2 regions of the Paraburkholderia sp. RL18-085-BIA-A genome follow, and region 1 is predicted to be linked to the other one. Evidence: predicted binding sites of a transcription regulator. Region 1 holds the regulator's gene; the other holds the start of a gene.
What was found. The regulator HrcA, encoded in region 1, represses chaperone genes, less so after heat shock. The targets are predictions, from matches to a motif close to TTAGCACTCNNNNNNNNNGAGTGCTAA.
Positions count from the first base shown of each region.

Region 2: rpoH (RNA polymerase sigma factor RpoH) is a predicted target of HrcA. The motif match lies at 2,030-2,056, and genes of this name have one in related genera.

Region 1 covers NZ_JARESU010000012.1:57,378-61,073, forward strand. The annotation lists gene P0D89_RS11230 (NAD kinase) at 1-692, opposite strand, end outside; gene hrcA (heat-inducible transcriptional repressor HrcA) at 1,041-2,060, shown strand; gene hemH (ferrochelatase) at 2,233-3,303, shown strand; gene P0D89_RS11245 (RNA-binding S4 domain-containing protein) at 3,312-3,696, shown strand, end outside; gene P0D89_RS11250 (hypothetical protein) at 3,691-3,696, opposite strand, start outside.
Region 2 covers NZ_JARESU010000007.1:69,143-72,838, forward strand. The annotation lists partial or broken gene P0D89_RS06930 (2-isopropylmalate synthase) at 1-536, shown strand, start outside; gene P0D89_RS06935 (nuclear transport factor 2 family protein) at 766-1,149, opposite strand; gene P0D89_RS06940 (acyloxyacyl hydrolase) at 1,193-1,756, opposite strand; gene rpoH (RNA polymerase sigma factor RpoH) at 2,118-3,053, shown strand; gene cydP (cytochrome oxidase putative small subunit CydP) at 3,390-3,650, shown strand; gene P0D89_RS06955 (cytochrome ubiquinol oxidase subunit I) at 3,640-3,696, shown strand, end outside.

The DNA of each region.
Region 1 (3,696 bases):
ACCTTCGAGTCGTCCGGCAGCACGATCGGGCGGTTCGACAAAGCATGCGGCGCGATCGGCACCAGCACGATGCCTTGCAATTGCGGATGCAAAATCGGCCCTTGCGACGACAGTGCGTAAGCGGTCGAGCCGGTTGGCGTGGCGACGATCAGACCGTCCGAGCGCTGGTTGTACATAAAGCGCCCATCTACCGAGACGTGCAGTTCCGCCATCCCTGAAAAGCCGCTGCGGTTGACCACTACGTCGTTGAAGGCCAGCGCGTGGTAGATCGGATTGCCGCCGCGCATGATGCGCGCTTCGAGCAGCACGCGTTCTTCGCGCTCGAAATTGCCGGACAGCATTTGCGGCACGATCACGCTCATGTCCGAGATCGGAATGTCGGTAATGAAGCCGAGCCGCCCGTGGTTGATGCCGATGAGCGGCGTACGGTACGGCGCGAGTTGGCGGCCTATGCCGAGCATCGTGCCGTCGCCGCCCAGCACCACCGCGACGTCGGCGCGCGCGCCGATCTCGGCGGGACGCAGCGCTGGATAGTCGGTGATGCCGATTTCGGCGGCGGTGTCGGCTTCGAACACGACCTCGAAGCCGCGCTTCGCGATGCACGACGCGAGCGCGGTCAACGGCTCGCCAATGCCTGGCGTGTTGTTGCGCCCAACTAGCGCGACGGTCTTGAACTGGCTGGTCACTTGCATGCCGGCATTACACCATAGGTAGGGCCCGAAAAGAACCGCAGACAGACCCGGTAGCGGGCCGGCGCACGCGGGCCGCCAGCGCATGCGACGATTATCGTTAGAATGGTGAAGCCTTGATGACATGTGCGCCGATTAAAGTGTGGCTGAGATGTGCCGGTCGACGTGCGCTGGCTGTGGTTCGCAGGATGCCAAGGATGGTGACCAGTGAGGCGCCGGGTCGAATGCCGGGCGCCTTGCCTGCGCCAGACCATGGACCCGGCGGCGCCCCGGCAAGCGGTCGCGTATCCAACAGGGCCAGGTACTGTTAGCGCTCGCGGTAGTTCCGTCATTGAGCTAAAATTTTCCGTCATGCTAGATCCTCGCGCACAAACCCTCCTCAAAACGCTGATTGAGCGCTACATCGCCGAAGGTCAGCCGGTCGGCTCGCGCACGCTGTCACGTTATTCGGGCCTCGAACTGAGCCCGGCGACCATCCGCAACGTGATGTCCGATCTCGAGGACCTGGGGCTCGTGATCAGTCCGCATACATCCGCGGGCCGCATTCCCACGCCGCGCGGCTACCGGCTGTTCGTGGACACGATGCTGACGGTGGAATCCGCCGCGGACGAAGAAGCCGTGATGCGCACCGTCAAAACCACGCTGCAGGCGGGCGAGCCGCAGAAAATCGTCGCCGCGGCGGCCAGCGTGCTGTCCAACCTGTCGCAGTTCGCCGGCGTGGTGCTCACGCCGCGGCGCAGCCATGTGTTCAAGCAGATCGAGTTCATGCGTTTGTCGGACAAGCGCATCCTGCTGATCATCGTGACGCCTGAAGGCGACGTACAGAACCGCATCATGGCGACCCAGCGCGATTTCTCGCCGTCGCAGCTGGTCGAGGCCTCCAATTACATCAACGCGCATTTCGCGGGTCTGTCGTTCGACGAGGTGCGCCGCCGCCTGCGCGAGGAAATCGACGAGCTGCGCGGCGACATGACCACGCTGATGCATGCCGCCGTCACGGCCAGCACGGACGAATCGGACACCGGTGAGACCGTGCTGATATCCGGCGAGCGCAACCTGCTCGAAGTCGCCGACCTGTCGTCGGACATGGCGCGCCTGCGCAAGCTGTTCGATGTGTTCGACCAAAAGACCAGTCTCCTTCAATTGCTCGACGTGTCGAGTCACGCGGCGGGCGTGCAGATTTTCATCGGCGGCGAGTCGAATCTCGTGCCGATCGAGGAGATGAGCGTCGTTACCGCGCCGTACGAGGTGAATGGCAAGATCGTCGGCACGCTCGGCGTGATTGGGCCCACCCGGATGGCCTACAACCGCGTGATTCCGATTGTCGACATTACCGCTCGCCTGCTTTCGCTGACTTTGAGCCAGCAGTAACGGTCTGTCGTCCCCGCCGCGGCAGGCCATGCCGAGCATGATGCGCGAGCGCGCGCAGCTTGCCAATCGGCCGAACGGCCAGGGGTGCGTGGCGGCCCCGGCCATGGACCGCGCCGCTATAATGAATCTCCACTGATCGACTCTCCGCGTGAAGCGGTGACTCCTGCTGCCTATGCGCTTCGACCTCGAGCGGCCTTCACAGAACGCCGCGTCACACCGCGTCGCCGTGCTGCTGATCAATCTCGGCACGCCCGACGCGCCGACGCCGCGCGCGGTCCGCCGCTATCTCGCGCAGTTCCTGTCCGATCCGCGCGTGGTCGAGATTCCGGCGCTGCCCTGGCAGATCATTCTGCGTCTGTTGATCCTGCCGTTTCGCGGCCGCAGCTCCGCGAAGAAGTACGCCGCGGTCTGGATGCCCGAAGGCTCGCCGCTGCGCGTCCATACGGAAAAGCAGGTGGAAGGCTTGCGCCACCTGCTGCAATTGAACGACTACACGGTGCTGGTCGACTACGCGATGCGTTACGGCACGCCGGGCATTCCGGCCATGCTGAACCAGCTGAAGCTGGCGGGCGCCGAGCGTGTGCTGCTGATGCCCATGTACCCGCAGTACTCGTCGTCGACCACGGCCACCGCGTTCGACGACGCCTTTTCGGCGCTCAAGCGCATGCGCAATCAGCCGGAAATCCGCACGGTGCGCCAGTACGCGGATCATCCGGCGTACATTGCGGCGCTCGCTGCCCAGGTGCATCACTATTGGCATCACCACGGCCGGCCGGACTTCGCGGCGGGCGACAAGCTGGTGCTCAGTTTTCACGGCGTGCCCAAGCGCACGCTGGACCTCGGTGACCCATACCACGAGCAATGCCAGCAGACCGGCGCATTGTTGATGCAGGCGCTGGAACTGACGCCGGTGGAATGCCGGATCACCTTCCAGTCGCGCTTCGGCAAGGCCGAATGGCTGCAGCCGTACACCGCGCCCACACTGAAAGAGCTGGGCGCGGCTGGCGTGCGGCGCGCCGACGTGTTCTGTCCTGGCTTTACCGCCGACTGCCTTGAAACAATTGAAGAAATCGGTATGGAAGTGCGCGACGAATTCCTGCATGCGGGCGGCAAGGAGTTTCACCGGATTGCCTGCGTGAACGCATCGCAGCCGTGGATTGCCGCGCTCGGCGAAATCGTCGCGGAGAATCTCCAGGGCTGGCCGGTGCAGGCGGCGCCTGTGCCGCACACCACAGGAGCTTGAACAGGCTCATGAACTATCGGATCTCAACCGAAGCCGGCGCGAAATTGCGCATCGACAAATGGCTGTGGGCGGCGCGCTTCTTCAAGACGCGCTCGCTTGCGGCAGACGCGGTCGACAAAGGGCATGTGCGCATCGGCGGGGCCAGCGTCAAGCCGGCCAAGGACGTGCGGGTCGGCGACCTGGTCGAGATCGAGATCGAACGGATCGTATGGCAGGTGCAAGTGCTGGGTGTGTGCGACGTGCGCGGCCCGGCCAGCGTCGCGCAAACGCTCTATGCGGAGACCGAGGAGAGCAAGCTGAAGCGACAGGTGGAGCACGAGCGGCGCAGGACATATCGCGAGCCGGCCGCCGAATTGCACGGCCGGCCGACCAAGCGCGACCGGCGCATCATCG
Region 2 (3,696 bases), on a different contig from region 1:
CGCTGGCCGTGAACGGCACGCGCATCATCAAGGAACATGCAGAGGCGCGGCCCGGCACGCATTGGACCTTCCAGTACTCGCCCGAAACCTTCAACACGACCGAGCTGCCGTTCGCCCGCGAGGTGTGCGATGCCGTCGCGCAGACGTGGCGGCCCACGCGCGACCACAAGATGATCGTGAACCTGCCGGCGAGCGTCGAGGCGGCGACGCCGAACGTATTCGCCGACCAGATCGAATGGATGGACCGCAATCTCGGCTATCGCGACAGCATCGTGCTGTCGGTGCATCCGCATAACGATCGCGGCACCGCGGTGGCCGCGGCGGAACTGGCGCTGCTGGCGGGCGCGGACCGCGTCGAAGGATGCCTGTTCGGCAATGGGGAGCGTACCGGCAATCTGGATCTCGTCACGCTCGCGTTGAATCTGGAGGCGCAGGGCGTCGATATCGGCCTCGACTTCTCGGATATTGCGGGGGTCCGGCGCGTGGTCGAGCGCTGTAACCGGCTTCCGGTGCATCCGCGGCACCCGTATGCGGGCTATGAGGCGATGCGCGCGACCGATCCGGTTCATGGTCTGGACGGCGCCGAGGCTCGGGACGCCGCAGCGGCCACAACCAGCACAGCGGATCGTCCCGGCTACACCGAAGGACAGGGGCAGCGCGTCGCCGCCTGAGTTTGTTCAGCGAGAGAGAGCGCACACCCCGCGCTCTGATGCCGCCGGCGTGCTCACAAGGCACGACCGGCAAGACAACATGGGCTCACAAGGCTCACTCGAGCGCGCACCGCGTGGCCTGCCACGCGATCAGGCGCCATTGCCCGTCCTCCTGCGCGTGAATCGCCGTATAAGCAATCGGAAACAGCAGCGCGCCGTTATTCGCTTCCATTTCGATCAGCGCGCGACCGGTGACGACACACGTCTCGCGTCCCACGGGCAACACGTCCTGCGACTGCACCTCGATCTGCCTGTAGCGGCGGCGCCCGCCGGTAATCCCGTCGATGAACTGTCGCTTCGTCTCACGTTTGCCGTTCGTGTGGACATAGCTCACGTTGTCCGCGAGCAGCGTGTCGAGCGATTGTCCGTCGCCGTCGACCATCGCACGAAAGCGCTCTCGCTCAAGCCCGCGGATCGCTTCGATCATCTTTGCCAGCATTGCTCAGCCCCTCGCACCGGTGAGCCGAACATGGCCACGGCTGTCAGAAGTTATATTGCAAATATAGCTGGCTGAAATTTATACCAGGATTGGGCTCTTTGATACCGCCGTTGGAAATATGCTGGAAGCGGTAGCCGGCCAGATATTGCTGACGGCTGCCGAACTGCACGCCTACGCCGGCCATTTCGACGAACTGGAGCGCGGTGCCGAGGGTGAAGGTGGAAGAAATGCGCGGGCTCGTCAGCAGGCGGATGCCCGCGCCGAGTTCCATGAAGGGCCGCAGCGATCCAGATCCCTTGATGAAGCGGATCACCGGCGTCGCACCGATTTCGCCGATGTCGTTGTGCACGTCGCCTTCGTTGGTGTGCCACCAGGCCACGTGCGCTTCGCCGATCAGCGAAAAATGCCAGTCACCGATTTGCCACCAGGCGAGATTGGGGTCCCAAGCCACGCCGAGATCGACTTTTTTGATATGGCGATCGCCCGCTCCGGCGGCCACCTGCACGCCGAACTGGTCGGCCGACGCCGCTTCGCAAGCCGCACACGACAGGACCGTCACCACGCCTTTTAGAGCCAGACCACGCCAAACATTCTTTTCGTTGTTCATCTAAACACCCGAATTCGACGAACGTTCTAATGGCGGATAACTGTTTTGCTTATTCTAAATACAATCCGGTTGATAAATTGTATGAAGAATCGATTATTTCTGCAATTAATCACTTTAAATCTGGAAAAAATCGGTCATTTATAAGAGTTAATGCGCGGTACCGAGTAGTTTCTGCGCACTAAGCAAAGCCGCCGCTACCGGCGTATGATGGCTATCAAGAGTTGAATTTCAATAGGATTTAAGGAACCTAGATGCCCCTATGGGCTCTAAGTATTAGCACTCAGCAAATCAGAGTGCTAACATCCATCGCTGGAGTCGTTTACTGAATACGCTTTTGTCTGATTCCAAAGGAGTTTCCTACGTGAGCCATGCAATGACCCTTCCGAGTACTTTGAGCCCGTCGTCGGCTAAGGCCGCTTCGGCAGGTGCACTGGCGCTCTCGCATTCCTCGCTGCTGCCCGGTCAACTGGGCAATATCGACGCCTACATCCAGGCCGTTAATCGGATTCCGATGCTGACGCCGGCGGAAGAACGCCAGTTCGCCACCGAATTTCGCGAGCAGGACAATCTTGAGTCCGCGCGCCGTCTCGTCCTGTCGCACCTGCGGCTGGTCGTGTCGATCGCGCGCAACTATCTGGGTTATGGACTGCCGCACGCCGACCTGATCCAGGAAGGCAACATCGGCCTGATGAAGGCCGTGAAGCGCTTCGATCCGGCGCAGAACGTGCGCCTCGTGTCGTATGCAATGCACTGGATCAAAGCCGAGATCCACGAATACATCCTGCGCAACTGGCGGATGGTGAAAGTCGCCACCACCAAGGCGCAGCGCAAGCTGTTCTTCAACCTGCGCAGCCACAAGCAAGGGCTGGGCGCGTTCACGCCGGACGAGATCGAAGGTCTCGCCAAAGAGCTGAACGTGAAGCGCGAAGAAGTCGCTGAAATGGAAACACGCTTGTCCGGCGGCGACATCGCGCTGGAAGGCCAGGTCGAGGACGGCGAAGAGTCGTACGCGCCGATCGCCTATCTGGCCGACTCGCATAGCGAGCCGACCGCCGTGCTGGCTTCGCGTCAGCGCGACCGGCTGCAAAGCGACGGTATCGCCAATGCGCTGGACGCACTCGACGCCCGCAGCCGCCGCATCATCGAGGCACGCTGGCTGAAGGTGGAAGACGACGGTTCGGGCGGCTCGACGTTGCACGAACTGGCCGACGAATTCGGCGTGTCCGCGGAACGTATCCGGCAAATCGAAGCGAGCGCAATGAAGAAGATGCGCGGCGCGTTGACGGAATATGCGTAAGGTCTGAAAGCCATCAACCTGCCGGTTCGTCCGGCGCGCCAGCCAGCGCCAAGCCCCGCCCTCGCAAGACGGCGGGGCTTTTTTATCCGCCCGCCCGCACGCGCGTTCGCGCCACCCGCCTCCGTTCGAGAAGATGCATGCCCTCCATGCACTTCTTGACCTATAACAAGCTAGATACCAATACTGGATAAACGCGGCGAGTTTCGCGACTCAATGCCGCACTGTCAGATCAATGCGCGCGAGGATCCGCTCCTAAAATCGGGATGCACTCGCCAGACCGCTCGAGCGGCCTGGATCCAGCCGGACTAACCGGTGTGAAGTCGCTTTCGACCGATCATGACCATAGCCCTCAATCGCAACAACTCTCTCCGGTCCCGCTGGCGGAGGCGGTTTACCAGCTGGGTGCGTGGTCCAACGTTCGCGCGGGATATCGCCATCATCCTCGCCATCAAATTCGCACTGCTGATAGTGCTCAAATACTCATTCTTCAATCATCCTCAAGCGGAGCATATGTCGCTGCCGCCTGAACAGGTTTCGCAGGCGCTGCTGTCCGCACCTGCTTCGCATCCGTCTCAAGGTGATCAACATGCCCGTTAGCGAAGTCGTAGAACTGTCGCGCCTCCAGTTCGCCATCACGGCGCTC